4 regions of the Serratia sp. NFX21 genome follow, and region 1 is predicted to be linked to each of the others. Evidence: riboswitches for the same ligand, from Rfam matches in the RefSeq annotation. Region 1 holds a riboswitch; each other region holds the start of a gene.

Region 1 (4,614 bases):
GAACTGCCGCGGCAAGGCGGTGATTTCCGGCATCGGTAAATCCGGCCATATCGGTAAAAAAATTGCCGCCTCGCTGGCCAGTACCGGCACCCCGTCATTCTTCGTGCACCCGGCGGAAGCGCTGCACGGCGATCTCGGCATGATCGGTGCCGACGACGTGGTGGTGTTCATCTCCTACTCTGGCCGTGCCAAAGAGCTGGATCTGATCCTGCCGCTGCTGGCGGAAAATAACATCCCGGTGATCGCCATTACCGGCGGCAAAGAGTCACCGCTGGCCCAGGCGGCGGCCTGCATGCTGGACATCAGCGTAGAGCGTGAGGCTTGCCCGATGGGGCTGGCGCCAACCTCCAGCGCGGTCAATACGCTGATGATGGGTGACGCACTGGCAATGGCGCTGATGCGTCAACGCGGTTTCAACGCCGAAGACTTTGCTCGTTCGCATCCGGGCGGCAGCCTGGGCGCACGCCTGCTGAACCGGGTACATCACCTGATGCGCACCGGCGATCGCCTGCCGCAGGTCAGCGAAAGCGCCAACGTAATGGAAGCGATGCTGGAACTGAGCCGTACCGGGTTGGGGCTGGTGCCAGTGTGCGACGCACAGCAAAAAGTGGTGGGGGTGTTTACCGACGGCGACCTGCGTCGCTGGTTGGTGAAAGGCAATAGCCTGCAGGATGCGTTAAGCCCGGCGATCACCCGCCCCGGCTACCGTTTACCGGAACAATGGCGCGCCGGAGAAGCACTGGAAGCGTTGCACGAACAACACATCAGCGCTGCGCCGGTGGTCAATCTTGAGGGGGTGTTGGTGGGTGCCATCAACCTGCACGACCTGCATCAGGCCGGTATCGGCTGACCCATTAACTAATGCTGCCCGTTTGTCCCCTCTCCTTTGGGAGAGGGGCTTCTAATCCGCTTATTTCCAGTCCGGATTATTCTCGAACTGTTGCTTCAACAGCGCCTTCATATCGTCGTTCGGTTTACCCAACCACTGATATTTAGCGTATTTCTTCGGATGATCAATCGCTTCCGGCTTATTCGCCACCTCGACGCGTACCGCCCAGGCCTGCGACTTGTCTTCTTTAAACGCCACCATCATAAAGTTGTTGGCGCAGTCGTGGGGTTTACAGATATTACCCACCAGATAGTTTTGCCCCTTCCAGCTCAGGCTTTGCGCCGGGGTCGAAGTCCCCACCCCTTTGCGTGCCCAACCAGGCAAGCGGGCCTGCCCCTTCACCATATTCTGCCAACTGCTCTGATAGCCAGGCTGCTGGATCACATCAGAAGTCGTGACGATCTGCTGGGCAAAGCCCCCCACGCTGAAGCTGAGCAACGCGCCGAAGATGGCGCCGCGAAGTGCGTTTTGTCCTGTCATGGCCTTCTCCCTTGATAAAATTTAATCGCACCCGGCCAATACCGGGCCTGGATCTAGTCAGACCACAAGGGTAGCAAAAAGTTGGCTCACCACCAGGCGTGAAAATGATGCACCGGCCCGATACCGTGCCCCACTTCCAGCGTATCGGCCTGCTGCAAGGCTTTTTGCAGATAATCCTTGGCGGCAGCCACCGTGCCTGCCCAGTCGTCGTGACGCGGACGCAGGGCGGCCAATGCGGCAGACAGCGTGCAGCCGGTGCCATGCGTATGGCGGGTCGCTACGCGCGGTGCAGTAAAGCGTTGCTCCAGTCCCGCACTGAACAGCCAGTCCGGGCTTTCACTTTCGCTAAGATGGCCGCCCTTCATCAATACCGCCTGGCAACCCATCGCCAACAGTGCTCGCCCCTGCTCACGCATCTGGCGTTCATTTTCCGCCGGGGCGCATTCCAGCAGAGCCGCCGCTTCCGGCAGGTTCGGCGTGATGATCGACACCAGCGGCAACAGCTCGCAGCGAATCGATTCCACCGCCTCCGGCGCCAGCAGAGGATCGCCGCTTTTCGCCAGCATCACCGTATCCAGTACCACAAACGACGGCTGATAGTGACGTAAACGCTCCGCGACCGCCTGCACAATATCGGCGTTGGCCAACATGCCAATTTTGGTGCTGTCGATACGCAGGTCGCTGAACACGGAATCAAGCTGGGCAGCGACAAAAGCCGGTTCGATGTTATACACCGACTGCACGCCGCGGGTATTTTGCGCCACCAGCGCGGTGATTACCGAGGCACCGTAGGCCCCCAGCGCGGAGAAGGCTTTCAGGTCGGCCTGGATGCCGGCCCCCCCGCTCGGATCGGTGCCGGCGATGGTCAACGCGTTAATCCGTTTCATTGCAGATCCTCCGGACGCAGTTGGTACAGAGCGTCGAGGAATGCCGGGGTAAAACTGCCCGGCCCGGCGGCGCGGCGCGTGGCCATCTCACCGCAAAGTGACATCACCCGGCAGGCAGTCGCCACGTTGTCCAACCGATCGCCCGGCAGGCTGCAAAATGCCGCCACCACGGCCGAAAGTGCGCAACCGGTACCCACCACTCGCGTCATCAGCACGTCGCCCCCGGCGACCGCCCAGTCACACTGGCCGTCGGTGATGTAATCCACCACGCCGGTCACCGCCACCACGGCCCCACTGTTTCGTGCCAATTCGCGCGCCGCCGGTAACGCCGCCAGTGAATCGTCAGCGCTGTCGACGCCGCGCCCACTCGCCTGCAGGCCACTCAGCGCCATGATTTCAGAAGCATTGCCGCGGATTGCCGCCGGCTTTTCGCCCAGTAAACGTTGGGCAAAGGCGGTGCGATACGCCAGCCCACCGACGGCGACCGGATCCAGCGTCCAGGGTGTGCCTGCCGCATTGGCAACTTCTATCGCCGCCAGCATGGATTCGGCGCGTGATGCATTGAGAGTGCCGATATTGACCAGCAAGGCATCCGCCAGCCGGCTGAACTGTGCCGCTTCGGTCGGCTCAACCACCATCGCCGGGGAAGCACCGAGCGCCAGCAACACGTTAGCCGTCAGCTCCTGCACCACTTCGTTGGTCAGGCAGTGAATCAATGGGGATTGGCGTTTAAATTGGGTTAAACAGGCCGCGGCGCGGGCGCCGGGTAAAACATCAGGTCGAGCGAGCATATTCCTCCCAACCGGCGTTCAAGAAGGCGGGTACCGGTTGGGGCACCGAGACTTCCCTACGCTGGCATAATCCAGATCAGGTAATACGGGTAAAATCTCAGCCCCTAGAGGCACCCCGAGTCAGACGGCCATTATTGGGGTTGCCGTCGGTGAGGTCAATCGCGCTATAGTGACAAAAAATAAAAAGGAGCCGCCATGCGAATAAGAAAATACCAAGAGGCCGATCGTCCCTTCCTGCGCACCCTGTATCTGGCATCGCGCAAGGCGGCGTTTCCCTGGCGTGATACCGAAGATTACCGACTGGAAGATTTCGATCGCTCAACGCTGGGTGAGGACATTTGGGTGGCGGAAGAAAAGGGCAAGCGGCTGGGGTTCGTCTCGATTTATCGTCAGGATAACTTTATTCACAATCTGTATGTCGACCCTCAGCTACCGCCTCTTGGCGTCGGTAGCGCCCTGCTGCAGGCGGCGGAGCAAACCTTCACTGCCACCGGCTCGCTGAAATGCCTGGTGAAGAATGAGAAGGCGCTGGCCTTTTACCACAAACACGGTTGGCGGACGATCGCTACCGGCAATGACGGCGCGGAAGACTATTACCTGATGCACTCGCCGACAAAGTAAAGGGGCGCCGTGCTGTGGCGCCCCCTTTCATGAACCCCTGGTCAGACGGCAGAAACCGCCGGGGTCAATTTGCCGCGTGCGCGGATATTTCTAACCAGTAGCCCCGACACGATGATCCCGGCACAGGCAAACATGCCCATCAGGCCAAAGACAATCTTGTAGCCGGTTAACCCTGGGAAGGCATCGAGAATGTGGCCGTACAGGCTGAAGCAAAACATCGCCGGGGCATAGCCGATAAAACTACCCAACGCCATCGCCGCACCGGTATGTTCCTCATCAATCCCCGCCTCACCGATCGGGGCGAAGAACACCGCGCGTTGGGTAAAGACCACCGCCCCAAATCCCAGCGTACAGGCCATGCCCAAATACACCGGCATTTGCTCATGTGGCAACAGAATCAATAATGCCAGCGCAATGGCGCTGATAATAAAGGTGTAGAATAAATACTTGCTCGGGGATTTTAATACTTTATCCGCGATCAAACCGCCAATCGGCCCACCCACCATCTTTAGGCAATACTGATTAATAATCCCATAGGCACCCACCAGCGCAATCGGCAATGCATAGACATGGCTCAGGAAAGGAATAAAGAACGTCAGCCCGCAATAGACGGCATATACACAGAAAACGCTGAAGGCAATCAGCCAAACCGTTTTATTTTTTAATACGCTGCTCATCCCCGGTTTTTTATCGGCCGGCGCTTCGCTCTTAGAGGCTGTTTTTTCCTCCGGGCTTTCTTTCATTACCAACAGAATAATAATCCCTACGATAATCGCGATCGCCGAATAAAACAGTATCCCAACCTTGAAGCCAAGATAACCGCTGCCAAACGCGGTAAACAGTGCTAACGCAGAAAACGCCACAACGGTATCCACCACGCCGCGTCCGGTTTCGAAAAAGCCGAACAGCCGCCCCTGTTGAGTGCTGTTCCCCAGCATACTCACCG
Region 2 (4,614 bases), 2.1 Mb from region 1:
GCGTCGGCGCCAAAAGCGCGCCGGCAATGCCGGAAAGAAAGGCAATCAGCAGGAATGCGGCAAAGACGGGATTAAAGCGGCGTGGCAGCCAGCGCTGACGTTTCATCTCTTCGTTCCTGACCCTAAAGCGGAAGACAGAACCTTAGGCTACGGTGGCAAAATTGCAAGAATATCCCCGCGACCGAGAATAAAAAAACCAGTGGGTATGATCCCACTGGCTGGTGAACAACACCATTACTCAGAAACTTTTTCTACCCGAGCCTCACAGATGCTCACGGTATTGCTTATCCGTCATCGAGTGGATGTCCCACTGGGTCAGATGGGCCAGCATCTCCAGCCGCGCCTGTTCAGGCACCAGCCCCAACCAATCGGCCCGCTGGCGACGCACCGCGCTGAAATAGCGCTGATAGAACTGTTTTGACAAGAAAACCTTCATCCGTCGCCCTCCCCCTTTCATTGAAGAAAATTATCGGCGTAATATAGGGAAAGATAAATTGATGGGTTGATGCCGGAGCGTTCCTCTTTTATGTCCACCTCCAGATTGCAACAGCAGTTCATTCGCCTGTGGCAGCGCTGCCACGGCGAGCCGACCGAAACCACCCTGCAGGAGCTGGCCGAAGTGCTCAGCTGTTCGCGCCGCCACGTGCGTTCGCTACTGGGTGCCATGCAGCACCAGGGCTGGTTAACCTGGCAGGCCGAGTCCGGGCGCGGCAAGCGTTCACGGCTCACCTTTCACTACACCGGTCTGGCACTGCAGCAACAGCGGGCGGAGGAATTGCTGGAGCAAGACCGTATCGATCAACTGGTGCAACTGGTCGGCGATAAAAACGTGGTGCGCCAGATGTTGCTGTCCCAACTGGGACGCAGCTTTCGTCAGGGGAAACACATCCTGCGGGTGCTCTACTATCGCCAGTTGTACAACCTGCTGCCCGGCTCGGCGCTGCGGCGCTCGGAAACCCATCTGGCACGGCAGATTTTCAGCGGTCTGACGCGGATAAACGAGGAAAACGGGGAACTGGAGTCTGATCTTTCGCATCACTGGCAAGCTTTGACCCCGCTGCATTGGCGTTTTTATCTCCGCCCGGCGATTCATTTTCACCATGGCCGCGAGCTGGAAATGGAGGATGTCATCAGCTCGCTTACCCGTTTGATGCCACAGCCACTGTTTTCACATCTCGAACGCGTGACCTCACCGACGCCTTATGTGATCGACGTGCATTTGCACAGTCCCGATTACTGGCTGCCGTGGCTGCTGGGCAGCGTGCCCGCGATGATCCTGCCGCGCGAATGGCAAAGCCTGCCGGACTTCTCGCGCCACCCGGTGGGCACCGGGCCATATAGCGTGGTACGCAACCACCGCAGCCAGATGAAAATCCATGCCTTTGACGATTACTTTGGCTACCGCGCGCTGATCGATGAGGTGAATATCTGGGTGCTGCCGGAAGTGACCGAAGAACTGGTACATTCCGGCGTCCAGTTGCAGGCGGACGACACCGGCAAAAACGAACTGGAAAGCCGGCTGGAAGAAGGCTGTTATTTCCTGCTGTTCGATCAGCGTTCGCCACTGGCGGCCGATCCGGCCATTCGCAGTTGGCTGTGCGAGTTGATCAACCCCATTTCGCTGCTGAGCAATGCCGGCCCGGTCTATCAACGCTATTGGTCGCCGGCCTACGGCCTTCTGCCGCGCTGGCATCACAACCGCGCACTGGCACAATTGCCCAAACCGGACGGGTTGACCGAACTGACGTTGACTTACTACAGCGAGCACTCGGAGTTCCACGCCATTCAGTTGGCGATCGAACCCCTGCTGGCGCAGCAGGGTATCAAGCTGAAGATCCAGGCCGTGGATTACGACACCTGGCATAAAGGCGAAGCCATCAGCGATTTGTGGCTCGGCAGCGCCAACTTCTATCTGCCGCTGGAGTTCTCGCTGTTCGCCACCCTGTATGAACTGCCGCTGATGCAGCACTGCATGAACGAAGATCTCGCTGAGGATGCCGCGTTGTGGCGCGCCAATAGCCTGCCGCTGGCCGATTTTTGCCAGCGCCTGGTCAGCAATCATCAGTTACACCCGCTGTTCCACCACTGGTTGCAATTGCACGGCCAGCGCAGCATGCGCGGCGTACGGATGAATACCCTGGGCTGGTTTGATTTTAAATCCGCCTGGTTTGCGCCGCCGGAAGCATAAGCGCCTTTCACCGACGCCCGTTAGTCTTTACAATGACGCCGTCTCAACGGGGTGCAAAATGCGGCGTGCCGCTTTTGCTGAGAACAAACCCGTCGAACCTGATCCGGTCAATACCGGCGGAGGGATTTGAGCCCAGCGAACCGGCAGCCGCCGCTCGCCCCCTCAGATACCCTTGCCCCCCTAAATTTTCAGGAGTGCAAAGTGGTCAAAAAAAGCCTGCCCTTGTTACTGTTGTTGTGCGCCGCACCGGTGTTCGCCAAACCGGTACTGACGGTCTACACCTATGACTCTTTCGCTGCCGACTGGGGCCCTGGCCCGGCGGTCAAAAAAGCCTTTGAAGCCCAGTGCGACTGTGAGCTGAAGTTTGTCGCGCTGGAAGACGGCGTTTCGCTGCTTAACCGTCTGCGCATGGAAGGAAAAAACAGTGCCGCCGACGTGGTGTTGGGGCTGGACAACAATTTGCTGCAGGCCGCGCAACAAACCGGTTTATTTGCGCCGAGCAACGTCGACAGCACCAAACTGAGCGTGCCCGGCGGCTGGCAGGATAAAACCTTCGTGCCTTATGACTACGGCTACTTTGCCTTCGTTTACAACAAAGAAAAACTGAAGAACCCGCCCAAAAGCCTGCAAGAGTTGGTCGACAGTGACCAGAACTGGAAGGTGATTTACGAAGATCCGCGTACCAGCACGCCGGGCCTCGGCCTGCTGTTGTGGATGCAGAAAGTCTATGGCGACAAGGCTCCCGAAGCCTGGCAAAAGCTGGCAAAGAAAACCGTTACCGTGACCAAGGGCTGGAGTGAGGCTTACGGCCTGTTCCTGAAAGGCGAAGGCGACCTGGTACTCAGCTACACCACCTCTCCGGCCTACCATCTGATTGAAGAAAAGAAAGACAGTTACGCCGCCGCTAACTTCAGCGAAGGCCACTACCTGCAGGTCGAGGTGGCAGGCAAACTCAAGGCCGGCAAACAGCCGGAGTTGGCAGAGCGGTTTATGCAATTTATGGTGACCCCGGCGTTCCAGAACAGCATTCCCACCGGCAACTGGATGTATCCGGTGATCAAAACCCAGCTGCCGGCCGGGTTTGAGCAAATGACCGTACCGCAGACCGCGTTGCAATACAGCGCTGAAGAAGTGGCCAAACAACGCGGCAACTGGATCCGGGCATGGCAAACCGCCGTCAGCCACTGATCCCACGCTGGCTATGGCCGGGGCTGCTGGCTTCCGGTCTGATCCTGACCATCGCCGTACTGGCGATGGGTTCGCTGTGGCGACACGCGCCCGAAAGCGACTGGCAGGGTCTGTGGCAGGACAGCTACCTGTGGCACGTGGTGCGTTTCACCTTCTGGCAGGCGTTGCTGTCGGCACTGATCTCGGTGCTGCCCGCTATCCTGCTGGCGCGAGCGCTGTTCCGTCGCCGTTTCCCTGGCCGCCAATTGCTGCTACGGCTGTGCGCCATGACGCTGGTGCTGCCGGTACTGGTGGCGGTATTCGGCCTGCTCAGTGTTTATGGCCGACAAGGCTGGCTGGCCGCAATATGCGGTTGGCTCGGCATTAACTACAGTTTCTCCCCCTATGGCCTGCAGGGCATTCTGTTGGCCCATATGTTCTTCAACCTGCCGCTGGCGACCCGCCTGCTGCTACAGGCGCTGGAAAACATTCCGGTCGAACAGCGTCAACTGGCTGCGCAGCTTGGCATGAGCGGTCGGCAGCAGTTCCGCTTTGTCGAGTGGCCGGCACTACGCCGCCAGATCCTGCCGAGCGGTGCGCTGATCTTTATGCTGTGCTTTGCCAGTTTCGCCACCGTATTGTCACTGGGCGGCGGGCCGCAGGCCACCACCATCGAATTGGCTATCTACCAGGCGCTCAGCTACGACTACGATCTCAGCCGTGCCGCGCTATTGGCACTGATCCAACTGGCCTGTTGCCTGGGGCTGGTGGTGCTCAGCCAGCGGTTAAGCCAGGCATTGCCGGTCGGCAACACTCACGCCCACATCTGGCGTAATCCGGAAGACAGCCTGTGGCGCCGCACCAGCGATTTTTTGCTGATCGCTGCCGCCCTGCTGCTGCTGTTACCCCCGCTGCTGGCGGTGATTGCCGACGGTGCCAACCAAAGCCTGGTCAGCGTACTGCAACAGCCTGTGCTGTGGCAGGCGTTATTCACCTCGTTGCGCATTGCTCTCGGTGCCGGCGTACTGTGCGTGCTACTGACCATGATGCTGCTGTGGAGCAGTCGTGAGCTGAAGCTGCAACAGCGGCTGCGCTGGGGCCAACGACTTGAGCTAAGTGGCATGGTGATCCTGGCAATGCCTGGCATCGTGCTGGCGACCGGTTTCTTCCTGCTGTTGAGTGACACCGTCGGGCTGCCGCAGTCGCCGTATGCGCTGGTGATCCTCACCAATGCACTGATGGCGGTGCCCTACGCGCTG
Region 3 (4,614 bases), 1.7 Mb from region 1:
AACACATGCCCTTCGCCGTGGCCGAAACCGGCCAGAATGGTTTCCACTTCCTGGCCGATGCGCTCCGGTGACGCATACAGCATCGAAGGGTCCATGTTGCCCTGCAATGCCACTTTGTCGCCCACGCGGCGGCGTGCATCGGCAATATCGGTCGTCCAGTCAAGACCCAGTGCGTCACAACCGGTTGCCGCCATCGCCTCCAGCCACTGGCCGCCACCTTTGGTGAACAGCGTGACCGGCACACGGCGGCCGTCGTTTTCACGCAGCAGGCCGTCAACAATCTTGTGCATGTAATGCAGTGAGAACTCGCGGTAGTCACGACCGGTCAGCACGCCGCCCCAGGTATCGAACACCATCACCGACTGCGCGCCGGCTTTAATCTGGGCGTTAAGATACAGAATGACGCTGTCTGCCAGCTTATCCAACAGCAGGTGCAACGTCGCCGGCTCGGCGTACATCATTTTTTTCAGTTTGGTGAAGGCCTTGCTGCTACCGCCTTCCACCATATAGGTCGCCAGCGTCCACGGACTGCCTGAGAAACCGATCAGCGGCACTTCGCCCTTCAGCTCGCGACGGATGGTACGCACTGCGTTCATCACATAACCCAGCTCCACTTCCGGGTCGAACGCCGGTAGCTTGTCGACATCGGCACGACTGGTGATAGGCGAGGAGAAACGCGGACCTTCACCGGTTTCGAAATACAGGCCCAGCCCCATGGCATCGGGAATGGTGAGGATATCGGAGAACAGGATCGCCGCGTCCAGTGGGAAACGGCGCAGCGGCTGCAGCGTGACTTCACAAGCCAGCTCCGCGTTCTTGCATAGCGACATGAAATCCCCGGCCTGGGCGCGGGTGGCCTTGTACTCCGGCAAATAACGACCGGCCTGACGCATCATCCATACAGGGGTCACATCCACCGGCTGACGCAGCAGTGCGCGCAGGTAGCGATCGTTCTTCAACTCATTCATTTATGGGGCTCCCTTATTCATCTGCCGGTATTGTAGCGATTTATTGCTCACGGCATAAGGCTACGGTGTCCTCTATCAGGCGACGCGCTACCGTGCCGGGCGGCGGTAATAGCGGCAACCGATCGTAGCGGTACCAACCGGCGTTAAGCAGCTCTTTCGGATCGTGGCGGATCTCGCCGCGGTGGTAATCGGCCATAAAGGCCATCATCAACGAGTGCGGGAACGGCCAGGGTTGTGAGGTGACATAACGCAGGTTTTTGATTTCAATATTACTTTCTTCCATCACCTCGCGTGCGGCCGCCTGCTCCAGCGTTTCGCCAACCTCGACAAAGCCGGCCAGTACGGTATGAATACCGCCGCGATGGCGCACATGTTGTGCCAGCAGGATCTCATCGTCACGCCGAATGGCAACGATCACGCAGGGGGCGATCTGCGGGTAGTAGCGCTCCCGGCAGTGACCGCACAGGCAGGCACTTTCGGTGCGGCTGAGATGCATTTCATGGCCGCAGTAACCGCAGTAGCGATGGGAACGGTAAAACTCGGCCAGTTGTACGCCCCGTCCGGCAAGCTGGAACAGCCCGCGATCCAGTTCTAACAGTTGGCGTACCGATCCCATCTCCTGCGGCATTGCGTGGCGCACCAGCCAGACCGGCAATCCTTCCCATTCGCCAATAACACGAGCCATTCTTCCCAGCAGGGAAAATGACGCGGCCAAACCGCACGGCAATTCACCGTTCGGTAACCAAAGTTTGCTTTCATGGCTGACGATCCACCAGCCATTTTCATTACCCGTTAATGCAAGTTCCATATCGTTGTTGCACAACCTCAGCTTCACTGGCACTCTACAAATCGGCCTTGTTACATTTTAATAACTTACTGTTACGTTTTATTACTTACGGAGTCAAACATGCTCAACCGTTTGGAAAGCCTGACTCAGCGCGTTGGTGGTAGTAATGAATTAGTAGATCAATGGCTTCAGGCACGCAAGCAGTTGCTGGTCGCCTATTGTGCCCTGGTGGGCATTAAACCTAACAAAGAAAAGCATACGCCGCTGAATGAAAAAGCGCTGGAGAACTTTTGCCATAATCTGGTGGATTATCTCTCCGCCGGCCATTTTCATATCTATGACAGAATAATCAAGCAAGTGGAAGGCGCATCCAGTCCGAAAATGTCTCTGGCGGTCAACATCTATCCCAAGCTGTGGGCCAATACCGAGCAGATCATGGCTTTCCACGATCGCTATACCGAAGTGGATATCGATCAGGACCTGTGTCTGGAATTACATCAGGCGTTATCCGATATCGGTGAAACGCTGGCGGCTCGTTTTACCCTTGAAGACAGGCTGATCCAACTGGCGGCTGAAACCTGGCAGCAGGCTGAGCCGGACAAAACGCTGGATCCAGCCGGCTAAAATTTTGTAGTCTTTTTTATTATCCCTCCTATACTGGAGGGCATCTTGTCGGAGTGCCTAGCGCCTGATTTGTTCATCAAATTGGCCAGGCTGAGACCGTTAATTCGGGATCCGCGGAACCTGATCGGGTTAATACCCGCGAAGGGAACAAGAGTAATCTATCGCCACAGGCAGGTGACCCCGATTTGGGATAATCCTGCTTTGCCGGCCAGCATCATTACTCCCTCCGAGCTCCAGACAAGCAACTTTCCCAACCCAACACACTGGTAGGAACTTGCTATGTCTAACGTTAACAAACCCCGCGCTCGTAAAGAGCAACGCGAAGAAGCCCAGCAGTTTATCAACACCCTGCAAGGCGTTTCCTTCCCCAACTCACGCCGGATCTATCTGCAGGGCTCACGTAGTGACCTGCAGGTGCCAATGCGTGAAATTCAGCTCAGCCCGACGCTGATCGGTGGCGATAAGGACAACCCGAAGTACGAGCCAAACGAAGCGATTCCGGTGTACGACACTGCCGGCCCTTACGGTGATCCCCAATCAGAACTCAACGTGCATAGCGGCCTGGCGAAGCTACGCGCCGGTTGGATCGCTGAACGCGGTGATACCGAAGCGCTCAAGGGCGTCAGTTCAGGTTTCACCCAGCAGCGCCTGGCCGATGAAGGCCTGGATCACCTGCGCTTTGAACATCTGCCGTTGCCGCGCAAGGCACAACCGGGCAAACGCGTGACCCAGTTGCACTACGCGCGTGCCGGCACCGTCACCCCGGAAATGGAATTTATCGCCATTCGCGAAAACATGGGGCGCGAGCGCATCCGTGGCGAGGTATTACGCCACCAGCATCCTGGCCAAAGTTGGGGGGCCAACCTGCCGGAGAATATCACGCCGGAATTCGTTCGCCAGGAAGTCGCCGCAGGGCGCGCCATCATCCCCGCCAATATCAACCACCCGGAATCCGAACCGATGATCATCGGCCGTAACTTCCTGGTGAAGGTTAACGCCAACATCGGCAACTCGGCGGTGACCTCCTCGATCGAGGAAGAGGTCGAGAAACTGGTGTGGTCCACCCGCTGGGGCGCGGATACCGTGATGGATCTGTCTACCGGCCGCTATATCCACGAAACCCGCGAATGGATCCTGCGTAACAGCCCGGTGCCAATTGGCACGGTGCCTATCTATCAGGCGCTGGAAAAGGTGAACGGCGTGGCGGAAAACCTCACCTGGGAAATGTTCCGCGATACGCTGCTGGAGCAGGCGGAGCAAGGGGTTGACTACTTCACCATTCACGCCGGCGTGCTGCTGCGCTACGTGCCGATGACCGCCAAACGCCTGACCGGCATCGTTTCCCGCGGCGGTTCGATCATGGCCAAATGGTGCCTGTCACATCATCAGGAAAACTTCCTGTACCAGCACTTCCGCGAAATCTGTGAGATTTGCGCCGCCTATGACGTTTCTCTTTCCCTCGGCGACGGCCTGCGGCCGGGCTCAATTCAGGACGCCAACGACGAGGCACAGTTCGCCGAACTGCACACTTTGGGTGAGTTGACCAAAATTGCCTGGGAATATGATGTGCAGGTGATGATCGAAGGCCCTGGCCACGTGCCGATGCAGATGATCCGCCGCAACATGACCGAGGAGCTGGAGCACTGCCACGAAGCACCATTCTATACTCTTGGCCCACTGACCACCGATATCGCTCCGGGTTATGACCACTTTACCTCCGGCATCGGGGCCGCGATGATCGGCTGGTTCGGCTGCGCCATGCTGTGTTACGTCACGCCAAAGGAGCATCTCGGGCTGCCGAACAAAGAGGACGTCAAGCAGGGGCTGATCACCTACAAAATTGCCGCTCACGCCGCCGACCTGGCAAAAGGCCACCCCGGTGCGCAAATCCGCGATAACGCCATGTCCAAGGCGCGCTTCGAATTCCGCTGGGAAGATCAGTTCAATCTGGCGCTTGATCCAGCCACTGCTCGCGCTTATCACGACGAAACCCTGCCGCAGGAGTCCGGCAAAATCGCCCACTTCTGCTCTATGTGCGGGCCAAAATTCTGCTCGATGAAAATTTCGCAGGAAGTTCGCGACTATGCCGCCGCGCAAGAAGCGGCCAAACCGATAGCAGTGCAGCTAACCGGCATGGAAAAGATGTCGGCCGAGTTCCGCTCACGCGGCAGCGAGCTGTACCACAGCGCCGGTAACCTGCAAGAGGAATTGAGCAATGACTGATATCACCACGCC
Region 4 (4,614 bases), 530 kb from region 1:
GTGAGAGTTGCAAATGCCGCTCAAAAACGCGCCGCAGATTGAGGCCATTGCCAAACCCGCAACTGATGGCGATTTGCTCAATACCTTCCGCACTCTGCTCCAGGCGTTGCCGGGCCAGATATAAACGCCCTTCTTCAACAAATTTGGCGGGGGAAATACCGGTTTCACGCGTGAACACCCGGGTAAAGTTACGCGGACTCATGGCAACCCGTTCCGCCAACTGCTCAACGGAAAGGTCTGCGGCCAGATTCTCCAGGATCCACGACTGAAGATCGCGGATTGGGCCAGGGGTTTTAGCCTGATTTAAAGGATAACGGCTGAACTGCGCCTGACCACCAGGCCGACGCAGGAACATCACCAGATCTTGCGCCACTTCGCGTGCCTGAACAAAACCGTAATCGTCTTCCACCAGAGCCAAGGTGAGATCGAAGCCGGAACTGACCCCGCCCGAAGTCCAGACGGAACCATCCTGCACGTACAACGGCCCATTTTCGACCTGCACTTTTGGAAAACGAGTCTGCAAGGTTTCCAGCAATCGCCAATGGGTGGTGGCACGGCGTCCATCCAGCAAACCGGCTTCGGCCAGCAGCAACGCCCCACCGCAAACCGACGCAATACGCCGCGCCTGGGGTGCGGCACGCCGTAGCCAGTCGACAACATAGGCACTCTCCTCCTCGGTCGCGCCTTTTCCGGTCACTATGATGGTGTCGCGTTCCTGCTCTGGGTCGAGATCTGAAAGACGATGATCGGCCAACAGATTCAAGCCGGACGACCCATGCACCACCCGGTGAGATTGGGTGGTGACGATCGCCATCCGGTAGAGCGGAGCGTCGTTGGGCCTCAAGCGGTTGGCTTGCATCAGGATGTCGGCGATGCCTGCCGACTCGAATAACATGCCCCCTTCGGGGACGATAATCAGAAAAGTATGCATGTCCTTAAAATACAAAATGAGCAAAATAAGTCAAGCCCGCCACCGGAGAGGCTGGCGGGCTTTCGGTACGCGACTTATCAGCGCCAGTCCAGCGCCGGTGCAATATGCTTCAGGATCGACTCAATCACATGGGCGTTATACTCAACGCCCAACTGGTTTGGCACCGTCAGCAACAAGGTATCCGCTTCGGCAATGGCTTCGTCCTGCGCCAGCTGTTTGATCAGCAGCTCCGGCTCGGCGGCATAGCTGCGGCCGAATATCGCCCGGGTCTGATCGCCGATATAGCCCACCTGATCGCCTTCCTGCCCGCTATTGCCGAAGTAACTGCGGTCCTGCTGGTTCATCAGCGCAAAAATGCTGCGGCTGACCGACACCCGCGGCTCTCGTTTATGTCCTGCCAGCTTCCAGGCCTCGCGGTAAGCGCGGATCTGTTTGGCCTGCTGCACGTGGAACGGCTCGCCGGTTTCGTCGTTTTTCAGCGTCGAGCTTTGCAGGTTCATCCCCAGCTTCGCGGCCCAAACTGCCGTAGCGTCTGAGCTGGCACCCCACCAAATACGATCCCGCAGGCCGGCGGAGAAAGGTTCAACGCGCAGCAGGCCAGGAGGATTAGGGAACATCGGCTGCGGGCTGGGTTCGGCAAAGCCTTCACCGCGCAGCGCGTCCAGCAGCACTTCGGTGTGGCGGCGGGCCATATCGGCTTCGGTCTCGCCGTCCGCAGGCGTGTAACCAAAGTAACGCCAGCCATCAATCACCTGCTCGGGAGAACCGCGGCTGATGCCAAGCTGCAAGCGTCCGCCTGAAATCAGGTCGGCGGCTCCGGCGTCTTCAACCATATACAGCGGGTTTTCATAGCGCATGTCGATCACGCCGGTACCAATCTCAATACGCTGGGTTTTGGCACCGATGGCAGCCAACAGCGGGAATGGCGAGCCAAGCTGGCGTGCAAAGTGATGCACGCGGAAATAGGCCCCATCCGCCCCCAGCTCTTCTGCCGCGACGGCCAGGTCGATCGATTGCAGCAACGCATCGCCGGCCGAACGGGTGCCCGACTGTGACGAAGGCGTCCAGTGGCCAAAAGAGAGAAATCCAATTTTCTTCATGGGTGGTGTCCTTAGGTTCAATTATGACCGGATTACAGTGACAAATATGCCCCCTGTCAGGCCAGAAAAATTGTCTTCGACCGCACTAAACGAACCGTTTTTGGCAGAGAAAATCCTCCAGGTTTCCCCCCGCCCAAACATTGTAATCAAAAAGTAAATATCGTATAACAGGCTCCTCCGAGGGGTGTCCTGTAATGGGCTGAGATGGCGCAAGCCGAACCCTTTGAACCTGATCTGGGTCATGCCAGCGAAGGGACGGGTCGGCAATAACGCTATCAGTCATTGCCTGTTCATACCTCAGCGCGCCCGGATCTCCACTCACTTTTGGAGGTCCCATGTTTACTCCCCAATTCGACGACGGTCTCTACGGCCAACTGCGCCTGCGCGCCGGTAGCCACTGGCAGGACTATGTCGCTCACCCCTTTATTCAGCAACTGGCCGCCGGTACGCTACCCGAACCTGCTTTCCGCCGCTATCTGACCCAGGACTATCTGTTCCTGATCCACTTTGCCCGCGCTTACGCCTTGCTGGTCAGCAAACTGCGCACCCTGCCGGAGATGCGCACGGCCACCGCCTCGCTCAATGCGATTGTCGCCGAGCTGCCTTTGCATCTGGCCTATTGCGCCGACTGGGGCCTCAGCGAGCCGCAGATTGCCGCCGAGCCAGAAGCCGCAGAAACCCTCAATTACACCCGTTATGTACTCGATATCGGCCACTCCGGGGACGCTCTCGACCTGCTGGCGGCGCTGTTGCCCTGCGTCGCCGGCTATGCCGAGATTGGCCTGCGGCTGCTGGGCGACCCTGCCACGGTGATGGAGGGCAACCCTTATGCCTCGTGGATCCGCAACTATGGCGATCCGGGCTATCTGGCCGGGGTGCAGGCCGCTATCGATCTGCTGGAAAACGTCGGCCGCCAGCGCGGTGCAGAAAGCCGCCTGGGCGAACTGTCAGAGATTTTCACCACCGCCACCCGGCTGGAATCTGCCTTCTGGCAAATGGGGCTGAATGCCCAATGAGTATAGGCAACGCGCAACACCATGGCGTTCGGCCGGGTATTCAGGTACGGGATTTAACCCTGCGCTTTGGTCAGCAGGTGATTTTCGAGCGACTGAGCTTCGATATCGCAGGTGGCAGTTTTGTCGCCCTGCTCGGTGCCAGCGGCGCGGGGAAAACCAGCCTGTTGAAGATTATTGCCGGGCTGGAAAAACCCACCTCCGGTTCGGTGACCGGCAGTGACGGCCTGCCGATTGCCGGGCGCATCGCTTATATGGGGCAAAAGGATTTGCTCTATCCGTGGCTGACCATTGACCAGAACATCAGCCTCGGCGCGCGGCTGCGCGGTGAAAAGGTCGATCGGCCCTGGGCCGAGCACCTGCGGGAACGCGTGGGGCTGAGTGGTTATGGCAATGCCTTGCCTGCTGCGCTGTCCGGTGGCATGCGTCAGCGCGCCGCCATCGCCCGTACCCTGTATGAACGCCAGCCGATTGTGCTGATGGATGAGCCTTTCTCGGCGCTGGACACCATTACCCGCGCCATGATCCAGCAACTGGCCGCCGAACTGCTGGCGCAGCACACCGTATTGCTAATTACCCACGACCCAATGGAAGCCTGCCGTCTCAGCCATCACCTGCTGGTATTGTCCCGCTATCCCGCCGGTATTGACGATAGCCATGTTATCGAAGGTTTGCCGCCGCGCGCACCGGACGATCCTCAACTGCTAAAAAGCCAGAGCGAGCTGTTGTTGCAACTGGTGAGGGCCGCCGGATGAAACCACAGATTGAAAGCCGTCTGTCGCGGATGCGCCGCAGCCTGACGGTGTTTGCCGGCCTGCTATTGCTGTGGGGTCTGGTCACTCTGGGTGATATTGCGGCTTTTCTGCTGCCTTCACCCTCTTCAGTCGCGCAGGCGCTGTGGAACAACCGGGCTTACCTCGGTTACCACACGCTGATCACCGCCGCCGAGATCGCCTGCGGCCTGCTGGCCGGGGTGTTGCTCGGTGCCGTACTGGCGCTGTGCATGATTTATTCCCCGCGGCTGCAACGCTGGCTAATGCCGCTGGTGCTAACCAGTCAGGCTATCCCGGTGTTTGCACTGGCCCCGCTGTTGGTGCTGTGGTTCGGTTTTGGCATGAGCGCCAAGGTGGTGATGGCCGTGCTGGTGATCTTCTTCCCGGTCACTTCAGCCTTCTTCGACGGACTGCGCCGGGTCAATAACGATTATCTCGATCTGGCCCGCACCCTGCGCGCCTCTCCCTGGGCGCAACTGCGGCACGTGCGGCTGATGGCGGCACTGCCGGCCTTTGGCTCCGGGCTACGCATGGCCGCCGCCGTCGCCCCGATCGGCGCGATCATCGGTGAATGGGTCGGCTCGGCGGAAGGTTTGGGTTACGTAATGCTGAACGCCAACGCGCGCATGCAGACCGACGTCTGTTTTGCCGCGCTGTTTATTCTGGTGCTGATGACCGTCCTGCTTTGGGTGACGGTGGACGCGCTGCTGCTACGCCTGATCGACTGGGCGCCGGAAAATGACTGATAACAAGGGATCCACAATGATTAATAAAACCCTCTGCGGACTGATGCTCTG

The links. Region 1 has a riboswitch for thiamine pyrophosphate ahead of thiM (hydroxyethylthiazole kinase). Riboswitches for the same ligand answer to the same signal wherever they lie in the genome.
Region 2: linked by a shared signal. The riboswitch ahead of thiB (thiamine ABC transporter substrate binding subunit) and the one ahead of thiM (hydroxyethylthiazole kinase) in region 1 are both predicted to bind thiamine pyrophosphate.
Region 3: linked by a shared signal. The riboswitch ahead of thiC (phosphomethylpyrimidine synthase ThiC) and the one ahead of thiM (hydroxyethylthiazole kinase) in region 1 are both predicted to bind thiamine pyrophosphate.
Region 4: linked by a shared signal. The riboswitch ahead of tenA (thiaminase II) and the one ahead of thiM (hydroxyethylthiazole kinase) in region 1 are both predicted to bind thiamine pyrophosphate.

Annotation. Positions count from the first base shown of each region.
Region 1 covers NZ_CP183196.1:4,341,132-4,345,745, forward strand. The annotation lists gene gutQ (arabinose-5-phosphate isomerase GutQ) at 1-850, shown strand, start outside; gene ACNT1W_RS20305 (inhibitor of vertebrate lysozyme family protein) at 911-1,369, opposite strand; gene thiD (bifunctional hydroxymethylpyrimidine kinase/phosphomethylpyrimidine kinase) at 1,456-2,256, opposite strand; gene thiM (hydroxyethylthiazole kinase) at 2,253-3,047, opposite strand; TPP riboswitch at 3,084-3,175, opposite strand; gene ACNT1W_RS20320 (GNAT family N-acetyltransferase) at 3,243-3,668, shown strand; gene ACNT1W_RS20325 (MFS transporter) at 3,710-4,614, opposite strand, start outside.
Region 2 covers NZ_CP183196.1:1,200,049-1,204,662, reverse strand. The annotation lists gene ACNT1W_RS05610 (sugar efflux transporter) at 1-106, opposite strand, end outside; gene sgrT (glucose uptake inhibitor SgrT) at 263-436, opposite strand; gene sgrR (HTH-type transcriptional regulator SgrR) at 527-2,188, shown strand; TPP riboswitch at 2,226-2,331, shown strand; gene thiB (thiamine ABC transporter substrate binding subunit) at 2,390-3,376, shown strand; gene thiP (thiamine/thiamine pyrophosphate ABC transporter permease ThiP) at 3,352-4,614, shown strand, end outside.
Region 3 covers NZ_CP183196.1:785,899-790,512, reverse strand. The annotation lists gene hemE (uroporphyrinogen decarboxylase) at 1-968, opposite strand, end outside; gene nudC (NAD(+) diphosphatase) at 1,009-1,776, opposite strand; gene ACNT1W_RS03665 (Rsd/AlgQ family anti-sigma factor) at 1,876-2,379, shown strand; TPP riboswitch at 2,419-2,543, shown strand; gene thiC (phosphomethylpyrimidine synthase ThiC) at 2,659-4,602, shown strand; gene thiE (thiamine phosphate synthase) at 4,595-4,614, shown strand, end outside.
Region 4 covers NZ_CP183196.1:3,811,497-3,816,110, forward strand. The annotation lists gene ACNT1W_RS17905 (GlxA family transcriptional regulator) at 1-931, opposite strand, end outside; gene ACNT1W_RS17910 (LLM class flavin-dependent oxidoreductase) at 1,009-2,031, opposite strand; TPP riboswitch at 2,202-2,304, shown strand; gene tenA (thiaminase II) at 2,367-3,047, shown strand; gene ACNT1W_RS17920 (ABC transporter ATP-binding protein) at 3,044-3,799, shown strand; gene ACNT1W_RS17925 (ABC transporter permease) at 3,796-4,563, shown strand; gene ACNT1W_RS17930 (ABC transporter substrate-binding protein) at 4,580-4,614, shown strand, end outside.